Linked DNA regions of Thermochromatium tepidum ATCC 43061. The protein of the gene in region 3 interacts with the protein of the main gene of each other region in a pairwise test. Links are inferred from orthologs where the notes say so. Each region holds a gene or a part of one and is shown on either strand. Other genes may lie near its edges.

What was found. The genes of interacting proteins can lie anywhere in the genome.
Region 1: the proteins of E6P07_RS01945 (region 3) and mrcB interact in binary tests that used the Escherichia coli proteins (3 or more experiments, as listed by UniProt). The link is inferred for Thermochromatium tepidum ATCC 43061 from one-to-one orthologs.
Region 2: the proteins of E6P07_RS01945 (region 3) and mtgA interact in binary tests that used the Escherichia coli proteins (3 or more experiments, as listed by UniProt). The link is inferred for Thermochromatium tepidum ATCC 43061 from one-to-one orthologs.

Annotation. Positions count from the first base shown.
Region 1 is NZ_CP039268.1:1,517,024-1,521,128, forward strand. The notes cover bases 1-3,012. They hold mrcB (penicillin-binding protein 1B), read right to left. Parts: upstream 2,708-3,012; coding sequence 293-2,707; downstream 1-292. Other genes in these bases: E6P07_RS06910 (tetratricopeptide repeat protein), read right to left, coding at 1-258; E6P07_RS06920 (ABC transporter permease), read right to left, coding at 2,823-3,012. In the rest of the region: more of E6P07_RS06920, read right to left, coding at 3,013-3,611; E6P07_RS06925 (ABC transporter ATP-binding protein), read right to left, coding at 3,608-4,105. UniProt on the Escherichia coli protein: Cell wall formation. Synthesis of cross-linked peptidoglycan from the lipid intermediates.
Region 2 is NZ_CP039268.1:1,012,929-1,016,997, reverse strand. The notes cover bases 1,094-4,069. They hold mtgA (monofunctional biosynthetic peptidoglycan transglycosylase), read left to right. Parts: upstream 1,094-2,218; coding sequence 2,219-2,920; downstream 2,921-4,069. Other genes in these bases: E6P07_RS04715 (3-deoxy-7-phosphoheptulonate synthase), read right to left, coding at 3,630-4,069; E6P07_RS04720 (DUF4124 domain-containing protein), read right to left, coding at 2,982-3,494; E6P07_RS04730 (BatD family protein), read left to right, coding at 1,094-2,173. In the rest of the region: E6P07_RS04735 (tetratricopeptide repeat protein), read left to right, coding at 1-311; more of E6P07_RS04730, read left to right, coding at 305-1,093. UniProt on the Escherichia coli protein: Peptidoglycan polymerase that catalyzes glycan chain elongation from lipid-linked precursors. May play a role in peptidoglycan assembly during cell division in collaboration with other cell division proteins.
Region 3 is NZ_CP039268.1:404,643-408,258, reverse strand. What follows is about bases 617-3,616. They hold E6P07_RS01945 (peptidoglycan D,D-transpeptidase FtsI family protein), read right to left. Parts: upstream 3,008-3,616; coding sequence 1,226-3,007; downstream 617-1,225. Other genes in these bases: rsmH (16S rRNA (cytosine(1402)-N(4))-methyltransferase RsmH), read right to left, coding at 3,281-3,616; ftsL (cell division protein FtsL), read right to left, coding at 2,994-3,284; E6P07_RS01950 (UDP-N-acetylmuramoyl-tripeptide--D-alanyl-D-alanine ligase), read right to left, coding at 617-1,154. Also shown: more of E6P07_RS01950, read right to left, coding at 1-616. UniProt on the Escherichia coli protein: Essential cell division protein that catalyzes cross-linking of the peptidoglycan cell wall at the division septum. Required for localization of FtsN.

The DNA of each region.
Region 1 (4,105 bases), 1.1 Mb from region 3 along the record:
CGGCGGCGTGACCGGTTCAGGCGCCGTGCTCGGATCCTGGTAGGCATAGACCTGAGTGGTACGCTTGACCGGGGGAGTCGTATCCTCGGGTACTCGCGGCGGTTTGGGGGGCGACTGGAGCGGACGGACGGTCTGATCCGCACGCGGCGTCACCTGAACAATAGTGGCCGGTGGCCCCTCGCGCGGCCCCATGGAGCACGCGCCCAGGCCGATTGAGACCAGCAAGGAGACGAGCAGAAATCGATGCAAGGGTTTCATGAATCAGTCGCCTCGAACTCTCTTTATGTGGAGATTAGCGGTCGAAAAAGTCGCTCATGAAATGGTTTTCTGTGCGTTTGGGTTTGGGCGGCGGTTCCGGTGGTCGGACCGGCGCTTCAGTCGCCACGGATTCGTCGCGCGCCGTCGTCCGCTCGTCGCCCGCGGACGAGGCGCCGCGCGCCTCCGAACCCTGACCGCCGCCGCATCTGGCCGCCCCCTTGGCGCTGTTGCCGATATAGGGCACATTCTTGTGCCCGCAGGCATCGACCAGCACCACACCCTCGGGCGGGGTCTCGGGCAAGGGCTCGTTGTCGAGCGCCAGCATGAAGTCGCCCCATACCCGGAGCGCCCCGGCCCCGCCCGTCAGCCCCATCGGCTTGTAGTCGTCGCGACCGACCCAGACCACAGCCACCTTGTCGCCTGAAAAACCGGCAAACCAACTGTCGCGCTTCTCGTCGGTGGTGCCTGTCTTGCCGGCCATGGTCATCCCCTTGGGCAACTGATCGCCAAGCCACTTGGCCGTCCCATGCGTGACCACCCGCTGCATGGCCCAGGTCGTGAGATAGGCGGCCCTGGGATCGACCACGGCCTCGATGGCGAGCGGATAGCGGTTGAGTGGACGGCCCTGGGCGTCGACCACCTCGCGGATCGCGCGCAAGGGGGCGCGATAGCCGCCGGCGGCGATGGTCTGATAGATCTGAGCCACCTCCAGGGGCGACATGGACACTGCGCCCAGCAGCACCGCAGGCACGACCCGGATACGACGCTGTGCGCCCATCTTGTAGAGTGTATCTACGACATTTTTGACACCGATGCTCAGACCCAGGTTGACCGTGGCTAGGTTCAGCGAGCGGGCCAGCGCGCTGTGCAGCTGTACCGAGCCGTTGACCCTGCGATCATAGTTCTTAGGCTCCCAGCGCTTGTTGCCGTCGAACAGGCTGACGGGGGTGTCTGAAAGACTGGTGGTGAGGGTGTAGCGCTCCGGTTGCGACAGGGCCGTCAGATAGATCGGCGGCTTGACCAGCGAACCGATCGAACGCACCGAGTCGAGCGCGCGGTTGAAACCGGCATAGCCCGGCTCGCGCCCGCCAGCGATGGCCAACACCTCCCCCTGCGCGACCGAGGTCACGACGGCGGCCGCCTCCAGGCTTCCGGCCTTCATCCGATGCTGCCTCTCCAGCTCGTCCAGTTTCTTAGACAGCGAACGCTCGACGGCGGCCTGTACCACAGGATCGAGTGTGGTGAAGATATTCAGCCCCTCGGAACGCAGATCCTCGTCGCGATAGTCGCGCTGGAGCTGGCGACGCACCAGCGAGATGAAGTCGGGATAGTGCCCGGCTGGACGCCCGCCGCCGTCCTGGATCCCGAGCGGCGCACGTTTGGCCCGTTCTGCCTCGTCTGGACTGATGACGGCGTCACGCACCATGAGATCGAGGACCAGATCGCGGCGCGCCTTGGCGGCCTCCGGGTTGCGGCGTGGATCCAGACTGGAGGGCGCCTGGATCAGCCCCACCAGGAGGGCGACCTTGGGCGCATCGAGTTCATCGAGCGGCAGATTGAAGAAGAATTGACTGGCCAATCCGAAGCCGTGGATGGCACGGCTGCCATCCTGGCCCAGATAGATCTCGTTGGCATAGGCCTCGAGGATCTCGTCCTTGCTGTAGTGCAGCTCCAGCAAGACGGCCATGTAGGCTTCCTTGATCTTGCGCTCGAGTGTGCGATCGGCGGTGAGATAGAAATTCTTGACCAGCTGTTGGGTCAGGGTACTGGCACCCTCGACCACGGCACCGGCTTGAAGGTTGCTCACCACAGCGCGCAGGATGCCCTTGGGATCGACGCCAGGGTGACGTTGGAAGTTGCGATCCTCGACCGCCATCAGTGTCTTGACCAAAAGCTCGGGCAGGTCCTGACGGCGCACCAGGACCCTGTCCTCATTGTGGGTCGGATAGATGCTGGCGATCAGCATGGCGTCCAACCGCACCAAGGCCGGATCAGCACCGCCATCGGCGTCGGTTAGGGTCTCGACCTGACCATCGGCGAAGGTGATGTTCAGGTGATGCTCTGGCTCGACACCGTCCCAGAAGCGGAAGGGGCGCGTCCAGACCTCGAAGCGATCGCCCAGACGCTGATACTGGCCCGGATTGCGCGGCGACTCGACGGCGCGATAGTTCAGGCGCTCGAGTTCGGACTCAAACTGATCAGGACTCAGACGCCGCCCGGCGTAGAGCTCGAGCGGACGAGCCCAGACGCGCGCGGGCAAGGCCCAGCGCTGCCCCTCGAACTTGCTGCGTACCACACGATCGAGATGGATGCCATAGAGGACCACGGCCAGGGTCGCCCCGAGCATCAGGACCAGCGACCAGCCGGCGAGTACATGCCCAAGCCACAGGCCACGGCGTTTGGGTGAGCGTCTCCGGCCGCGCGCGCCGGAGCGACGATTGGATGTCACGGATGATTGACCTGCACGAGCGGGTTCGGATCACGAAAACGAGCGTTCGCGTATCCGTCAATGGAGGTTTGGTCTCGAATTATGACACATCGGAGGCCGGGATCGACGGAATCCCTCAGGTCTTGATACCCACGCCCCGGCGCAGCAGGCTCAAACTATAGGCCGTTAGCATCACGATGAACACCAGGATCATGCCGAACGCCAACCCGAGCGGGATATCGCTGACCCCAAGCAGGCCGTGGCGGAAGGCATTGACCATGTAGAGCACCGGATTGGCCAGAGAGACGCGTTGCCAGAACTCGGGCAACAGATCGATCGAATAAAACACCCCGCCTAGATAGGTCAGGGGCGTCAGCACAAAGGTCGGTACGATCGAGATGTCGTCGAAGCTATTGGCATAGATAGCGTTGATGAAGCCACCGAGCGAGAACAGCGTCGCGGTCAGGAGACAGATCAGAACGGTCAGGAGCGGATCATGAAGGTGGATCTCGGTGAAGAAGAGCGCCACCAGCATCACAGACGCGCCAACCGTTAGACCACGCGCCACACCCCCGGCGATATAACCGGCCAGGATCACCCAGTTGGGCGCGGGCGAGACCAGGAGCTCCTCGATGTAGCGCGAGAACTTGCTGCTATAAAACGACGACACCACGTTGGAATAGGAATTGGTGATCACGGCCATGAGCACCAGTCCGGGGACGATGAAGTCCAGATAGGCGAACCCGTCCACGGTGCCGATACGCTCGCCGATCAGACGCCCGAAGATGACGAAATAGAGCGTGGTGGTGATGACCGAGGGCAAGATCGTCTGCACCCAGATGCGCGAGAAGCGCAGTACCTCCTTGCCCAGGATCGTCTGAAAGGTCACCCGATAACGGCGCCAATCGTCCAACCGACTCCTCATCCCTCGACCTCCAAGCCGCGCCGGTCGACCAGCTCCAGGAATAGCCGTTCGAGCCGGTTTTGCTTGTTGCGCAGGCTGATGACCTCGATGCCGTTGCGTGACAGCGCCTCGAAGAGTCTGTTGATGGTATGCTCGCGACTCATCTCTACTTCCAGGGTACAGTCGTCCAACGCCTGGAGCACAAAGCCACCCAGCTCCGGCAACTCTGACACCCGCCCCTTGAGGTTGAGCACGAAGGTCTCGGTGTGGAGCCGGTTGAGCAGCACCGCCAGGCTGGTGCGTTCGGCGATCCGACCACCGTCGATGATGGCGATATTGCGACAGAGGCTCTCGGCCTCTTCCAGATAATGAGTGGTGAGGATGATGGTCGTCCCCTGGGCATTGAGGTCGCGCAGGAAGGACCACATCGAGCGACGGATCTCGAGGTCAACCCCGGCGGTCGGCTCGTCGAGGATCAGGAGACGGGGCTCATGGACCAGGGCACGTGCGATCAT
Region 2 (4,069 bases), 610 kb from region 3 along the record:
GCGGTCGTTCCGAACGCGCCGACATGCACCCTCCGGGTTCGCTCGACTCCAGTCAGACCGAGGCCGTTAACCAGTTCGACCAGCTCGGACTCCAGCCCGGCGATGAGCGCGCGTCCGAGACGCGCAAGGGGCAGATGCCTGCGCTCGACGGACTCAGACTCATGGGCGGACCCGGCATGGCGATCATGGAACAGCGGCTCCAGCAGATCCAGGGTGATCCCAGCCTATTGATGCGTAATCAGTTCCGAATCGAGGAGATGCGCCAGCTGCCCGGAACGACCAGCCAATGGCGGGAGACGCGCCCATGGTGATCCCGACCGAGACGTCCAGGCGCATGGTGCTTCCGGCCGTCGCGGCCCTGATCGCCGCAAGCGGCCCGATCGCTGCCCAGCCCTACGCTGGTCAACCCTATCCGGGGCCTTCGCGACCACCGTATTACGCCCCGTTCTATAACGGCCAGCCCTACTACGGTCAGCCGCCGCTGCCGACACCGACCCAACCACAGCCCCCGGCTTGGCCGACGCCCGATCAGCCGCCGCTGCCGAGCCGAAGCCCCGCGCCCGCTCAGCCGCAACCGCCTCAGACTCAGCCCTGGCCGGTTCAACCTTCACCCCAGTCGGCGCCACCGCCGCTGTCGTCTCAACCCGGCACGTCTCAATACCGCCCCATCCCGCCGAGCCATGCCCAGGGCGTGCCACCCAGCTATCCACCGCTGTCGTCTACCCCGGGACATTGGCCGGCTCAATCACCCCAAGGCTATCCCTCGGGTTACGCGCCCGGTTCGGCGCAACCGACCGCCGCCCGCGCCCCGACGCTCGAATGGTCGTTGGAATTCGCCGACCCCTATCTGCAACAGCCGACCCTCCTCCAGCTCGCGGTCGTCAGTCGCGACAACCCAAGCAGCATCAATCTAGAACTGCCGAACACGAGTGACGCCCTGATCAAGACCCTCAAGGGGCCGAGCACCGAGACCCGCTCCCATCAGGGTCAGCAGGAGATCCTCAATCGCTTCGTGCTCACGGTGGTTCCGCTGCGCACCGGCGACCTGGAACTGCCGCCACTCAAGGTCACGGTGATTCTGGCCGGCCTGGGATTCAGCCAGCGCTACGAACTGAGCACCGAGCGCCCCATTCGTTTGCAGGTGCGCCCCCCCATGACCTCGGTACGCCCCTGGCTGCCGCTCAAGTCGCTGACACTCAAATCCAGCCTCGATCGCGAAGGCCCGCTGGAACCGGGGCAACCCGTGACCCTGGCGCTGGAGATCGCGGCCGTCGGCGGCATTGCCGTCCAGCTCCCGAGCCTGGAGAATCAGTTGACAGGTCCAAACCTGCGGGTCTATCGCGAACAGACACTCACCACGACCGAGCTCTCCCCGGACGGACGCGAACTGCTCGCCACCCGCACCGAGTACTACACCCTGGTACCACAGACCGGCGGGCGCATCACCCTGCCTGAGATGAGTCTTGCCTGGTGGAACGTCGACCTGGGCCAGCGCGAGGTCGCGCGTCTGCCGCTCAAGACGCTGGATGTGCGTGGCGGTGGACCCTTCGGCCTCTCGGCGGCGACCCTGGCCGCCTCGCCCTGGGCCAGGCTCTGGATCCCGATCACCGGCATCCTGCTGCTGATCGGCGGCTACTGGTTGGGGGTCTTCTATCGCGGACGGGTGCTGGATCTGGGGCGCGACCTGTTGCGCTTGACCGGACGCGGCCTGAGTGCCGGCTATCGACTGACGGCGACCTGGATCGGACCGCGTCTGCGTCCGCTGGCGCCCTCGACCCTGTTTACGCGGGGGCGCGAGCGGCTGTGGCGGGCGCTTCCGTCCGGCTGGCATGTCATCGCTCGGGTACGCCATGCCAATCACGCCGTCCGACCGGACGACTGGTATCCGCGCTTTGCCGCTGCTCAGCACGGTGTGGATGTGCTCAGGGGCACAGGCAACCAGCCCGGCGTCATCGCGTATATCCAAGCCCATCGGCCGGGTGTCGATCCGGTGCAACTTGCGCGCCTCTTGAGCCAACTGGACGCCGCCGTCTATGGCGGCGCGCCGCTCGACTTCTCACGCTGGAAACGCGCCTTTCTGCGTCAGGTGCGTCTTGGCCCGGGTGTCGGGCGGTCTGCGTCGGGGCGGATCCGCTGGGCGGGCTTGCCGGTGCTCAATCCGCGCCCGGCCTGAGCAGGTGTCTTGGTCTATCGCATGAGGCGCATGGCGACCCGGCTGATGCCTCTCGGTCGATCAGTCTGGCGCTGGAGCCGACGTCTGGTGACAGGGTTCGTCTTGATAAGCCTGGCGCTGGTGCTCAGTCTGCGCTGGATCGATCCGCCCGTCTCGGCCTTCATGCTGCGTCATGCGCTCAATGTATGGCGTCTGGATCAGACCCCGCCCTACTATCGGCAGATCTGGATCGATTGGACACACATCCCCGCCAGTATCAAGCTCGCGGCCATCGCCGGCGAGGATCAGCGCTTTCCGAATCACCTCGGGTTCGACCTGATCGAGATCCGACACGCTATCCGCGCCTATCTTAAGGGCGGGCGGTTGCGCGGGGCCAGCACCATCAGCCAGCAGACGGCCAAGAACCTCTTTCTCTGGCCCGGCTCGGGCTGGGAACGCAAACTGGTCGAGGGCTGGTTCACGCTCCTGATCGAGATCCTGTGGCCAAAGGAGCGCATCCTCGAGGTCTATCTCAACATCGCCCAGTTCAGCCCCGGGACCTATGGCATCGAGGCGAGCAGTCAACGTTATTTCGGCTGCTCAGTCGGCGAGCTGACACGCCAACAGGCGGCGCTCCTCATCGGCGTACTGCCTGCCCCCGGCAGCCATCGGCTCGATCACCCATCCGGACAGCTCCAGCGCCGGGCCGAGTGGATTCTCGATCAGAGCCGGCGACTTGGCGGCGAAGCCTATCTGCGGCGGCTTTAGCATTCGGCACGGGGGTTGCCGCCGAATGGCCTGGCAGACTCCAAGCGCAAGCGCTGCGAACTCATGACTTACAATAGCGTTCGACCAGGGCCTGGTGATACGTGAGCTTGCTTTGGTTGTAATCCCTCTGGTCGCGGTTACGATAGCTGCTTCTCACCTTCCGGCGCCATTTGGCGACCTCGCCCCGATGGCGGGCACATTTGACTGGGTCAAAGTCGGTGTTGTGATCCGGCTTGGCAGCGGCCTTGAGCGCCCTGGCCTGCGCCTCGGCCTCGCGTCGCGCCTGGAGATGCGCCCATTCGCGGGCCTCACGCTCGGCGCGCAGATGCTCGGCCTGGGCCACGACCGAATAGTCCACCTTGGATGGGGTGCGCTCGCTTCCGTCCGGTCCGCGGATGTCGACCGGGATGCGCTCAGGCTCGGTCTGAGCGACACAGGCTGTCTGCTGATAGCTGAGGCTCCCGTCGGGCTGGCGGCATTTGTAGATCTGGGCCGAGACTGGAACGGTGGTCAGCATCAGCCAGAGGCCAAGGAGCCGTGCCGGATAGGCAGGTTGGGTAGAGATCGCTGTCATGATAGGCCTCCTTTATGTGTCCAAGTCGTGACCGTCCAATCAAGCCGCTTCGGTAAGACGGCCTCTGAAGACGTCGAGACAGACCCTCGATCAAAAACGAAAACTACTCCATCGTGCGTGATCGATATGGCGCGGTCAGTCGCCGCGTCGCTTGGCGACCGCCTCGGCCAGCTCGTGCAGCATGGGTTCGGTGTCGTCCCAGCCGACGCAGGCATCTGTGATGCTCTGGCCATAGACGAGTTCGTCACGTGGCGCGGGGTTCTGATTACCGGCGACCAGATGGCTCTCGATCATCACCCCCATGATGCGCCGGTCGCCGCGCGCGATCTGGCCAGAGACGTCCTGACAGATCAGGATCTGTTTTTCGGGACGCTTGCCGCTGTTGGCGTGGCTGAAGTCGATCATGATCTTGGGGATGAGCCCCGAGGCCGAGATCTGCTCGGCGGCGATGTTGACGCTCTCGGTGTCATAGTTCGGGCGCTGACCGCCGCGCAGGATGATGTGTGTATCCACGTTGCCTGTGGTGCTGAAGATGGCCGACCTCCCTTCCTTGGTGACGGACATAAAGACATGGG
Region 3 (3,616 bases):
AGTCCGGCCGCACGCGCCCGTTCCCCGACCTCGGCGTGTAGATGCGCCGCCGCCTCTCCCAGCTCGCCCAGGTCGCCGAGGATCAGCCAGCGCCGCCCCGCAAGTCTGGCCAGCACGGCGATGGCGGCGGCGATCGAATCGGGGTTCGCGTTGTAGCTGTCGTCGATGACCCCCACTCCACGACAGGGCCTGGGATAGAGCCGACCCTTGACCGGTGTCAGGGTCGCCAGACCAGCGGCGATGGCCGTGCGGTCGAGACCCAGCGCCAGGGCGACCGCCGTCGCCGCCAGGGCATTGCGGACATTGTGCGCGCCGGCCAGGGCCAAGGTAAGCGGCCAGTCTTCGCCGGCCACGCGCGCCACGAAGGAGGTCCGAAAGCCCTCAGCGCCCCAGGCGACCCGGATCGATTCGGTGGGCGCGCTCAGATCGGCTGGGCCATCCAGGGCGAAGGTCAGCATCCGCCGCCCATTGGCGAGTTCGCGCCACAGCCCGAGATAGGGCGAGTCGCCACTGACGATGAAGACGCCCTGCTCTGGCAAACCGCGTGCGATCTCGCCCTTGGCGCGCGCCACGCCCTCGACGCTGCCGAAGCCCTCCAGATGCGCGCGCCCGGCATTGGTGATCAGTGCCACCTCGGGACGCGCGATCTCGGTCATATAGCCGATCTCGCCATGGTGATTGGCCCCCATCTCCAGCACCAGAAAATCCTCGTCGCGCGCGCCAAGCAGCGTCAAAGGCATCCCGATGTCATTGTTGAGGTTGCCCTGGGTGGCCCGTACCCGTCCGACCTGAGCCAGGATCGCCGCAACCATCTCCTTGACCGTGGTCTTGCCGTTGCTGCCGGTGATAGCGACCACCCGCCCCGGGAACCGGTCACGCCAGGCAGAGGCCAGCCGCCTCAGACCGAGCCGGGTGTCATCGACCACCCACTGCGGCAGATCGAGCGCCAACGGGCGGTCGACCATAGCGGCCACGGCCCCGGCGGCCTGGGCTGCGGCAACATAGTCGTGCCCATCGAAGCGTTCACCGCGCAGGGCGACGAAGAGTTGTCCGTTGCAATCGGCACGCGAGTCGGTCCCGACCCCCGAGAAGGCGACATCGGTGCCATGCAGCACGCCGCCTACACAGTCGACGGCTCTAGCCAGTGTCCACATCAGCCCCGACCCTCCATCCCGTTGGATTCCAAGCCCATAGCGAGCGTCAGTCCTCTCCTCATGGCACTTCCTCATGGCACTGCTCCCTGGATGTGTTGCGCGAGCATCATCGACGGCTCGGGATCGTCGGGTGGGACATTGAACAGCCGCAGCGCCCCCTCCATCACCCGTTGGAAGATGGGTGCAGCGACCACGCCGCCATAATAGGCACCGGCACTCGGCTCATCGATCATGACCACCATGACGAAACGTGGCTGACGCGCGGGGACGATCCCGGCGAAGACAGATTGATAACGATTGTCCGCATAGCCGGCCCTGCCCGCCGACTTCTTGGCCGTCCCGGTCTTGCCGGCGGCACGATAGCCGGCGATCATCGCCTGCTTGGCCGTGCCCTGCTCGGAGACCACGGTCTCCATCATGGCGCGCAAGCGGCGGGTTGTATCCTGGCTCAACAGACGCACACCCTCGGGTGTCGAGGCGGTTTGGATGAGCGGATTGCGCTTGAAGAGGGTCACCGGGCGCTTCACCCCATCGGCGGCCAAGACGAGATAGGCCTGCGCCAGTTGCATTGGCGTGACCGAGAGACCATAGCCAAAGGCGTGCGTGGCATGCTCGAAGGGCCGCCAGGTCGAGTAGTGCCTGAGCAGTCCGCGACTTTCGCCCGGAAAGCCGACCCCCGTCGGATGGCCGAATCCGAGCCGATCGTAGAGGCGCCACAGATCCTCATAGCTCATCTTCTGTGCAATCTTCACCGCGCCGACGTTGCTCGACTTGGTGATGATGCCGGTGACATCGAGCGTGCCATAATTGTGCACGTCGCGCACGACATTGCTCCCGATGCTATAGGGCGCGGTCGAAAAACGGCTCGCTGGCGTGATGACCCCGCGTTCGAGCGCGGCGGCGACCACGAACGGCTTGAGCGTCGAACCCGGCTCCATGACGTCCGTGAGCGCGCGATTGCGCCGGCGCTCGCTGCTCCCGGTGCGATCGCTGTTGGGGTTGAAGCTGGGCTGATTGACCATCGCCAGCACCTCGCCCGTGGCCACGTCCAGCACCACTAGGCTTCCGCCCTTGGCCTTGTGCTCGGACACGGCTGCCTTGAGTTCACGATAAGCCAAATACTGGAGGCGCCGATCCAGGCTCAGGACCAGATCCTGCCCTGGACGCGGTGGGCGGATCTGCTCGACCTGCTGCACGGTACGGCGACGCCCATCACGGATGACGCGCTGCAGACCCGGTTCGGCCTTGAGCACCCGGTCATAGGCCAACTCGAGCCCCTCCTGTCCGCGATCCTCGATGTCGGTGAAGCCGATGACATGGGCGAAGACCTCGGCGCCCGGGTAGAAGCGACGATATTCGGTTTCGAAGTCGAGTCCCTCGATCTTGTGTTCGGCGATCGCCGCACGCACCGCCCGCGCCTCATCAAGGGTCATACGACGCTTGATATAGAGGAAACCCTTGTCGCAGTTAGACTCGATGCGATCGCGCAAAAAGGCCGCGTCCATATCGAGGGCCCGGGCGATCACGGCAAGCTTGTCGAGCTGGTCGACCAGCTTGCGCGGCTCGCCCCACAGTGTCTCTACCGGCGTGCTCACGGCCAGCGGCTCACCGTTGCGGTCCTTGATCATGCCGCGGCGGGCCGGAATGACGGCGTCGCGCAGATAGCGCGCCTCGCCTTCACGTTGCAGAAACTCAGTTTGGATCACCTGGCGATAGAAGACCCCGGACGTCAGCATGATGAAGGCCAGCGCCAGCGCCGACAGCAGCAGTCGGCGGCGCAGCGCCGTATTGGGCGCACGGCGCGGTTTCAGCGGCGGCAGGGGCTTGCGAACGCGACGACTAGGGTTGGGCATGGACGCGCTCCTCGATCAAGAGTACATCGCCGGCCCGGGGCGCAAACATGCCGAGCTCATGACGGGCCTTGCGCTCGACGAGCCCATGGGTCGAGAGTGCGGCCTCCTCGAGACGCAGACGGTTCCATTCGACATCGATCGCATCGCGCTGGGCGCGCAGATCCTGCAATTGGACGAAATGGAGGCGTGTCAGATATTTGGTGTAAACGACGGCGATCGCCGTCAGGATGACGGCGAGCATGAGCCCAGCCGCAGTGAAGAGACGGGCGCGCGTCATGGCAGACGCTCCGCCACACGTAGGATGGCACTGCGCGCCCTCGGGTTCTGCGTCTCTTCGGCAGCGGAGGGTCGCATCGCCTTGCCGATGGGACGCAGACGACCCCGAACCTCGAGGGCCCGTGCCGGGACACCCTTGGGCAACCCCGGCCCCTTGGATTCGCGCCGGATGAAGTGTTTAACCAGGCGGTCCTCGAGCGAATGGAAGCTGATGACCGCCAACCGGCCCCCGACCGCCAGTCGATCGCAGACCTGATCGAGACAGCGACGCAGTGCCTCCAGCTCGCCATTGACCTGGATGCGCAAGGCCTGGAAGGTGCGGGTTGCCGGGTG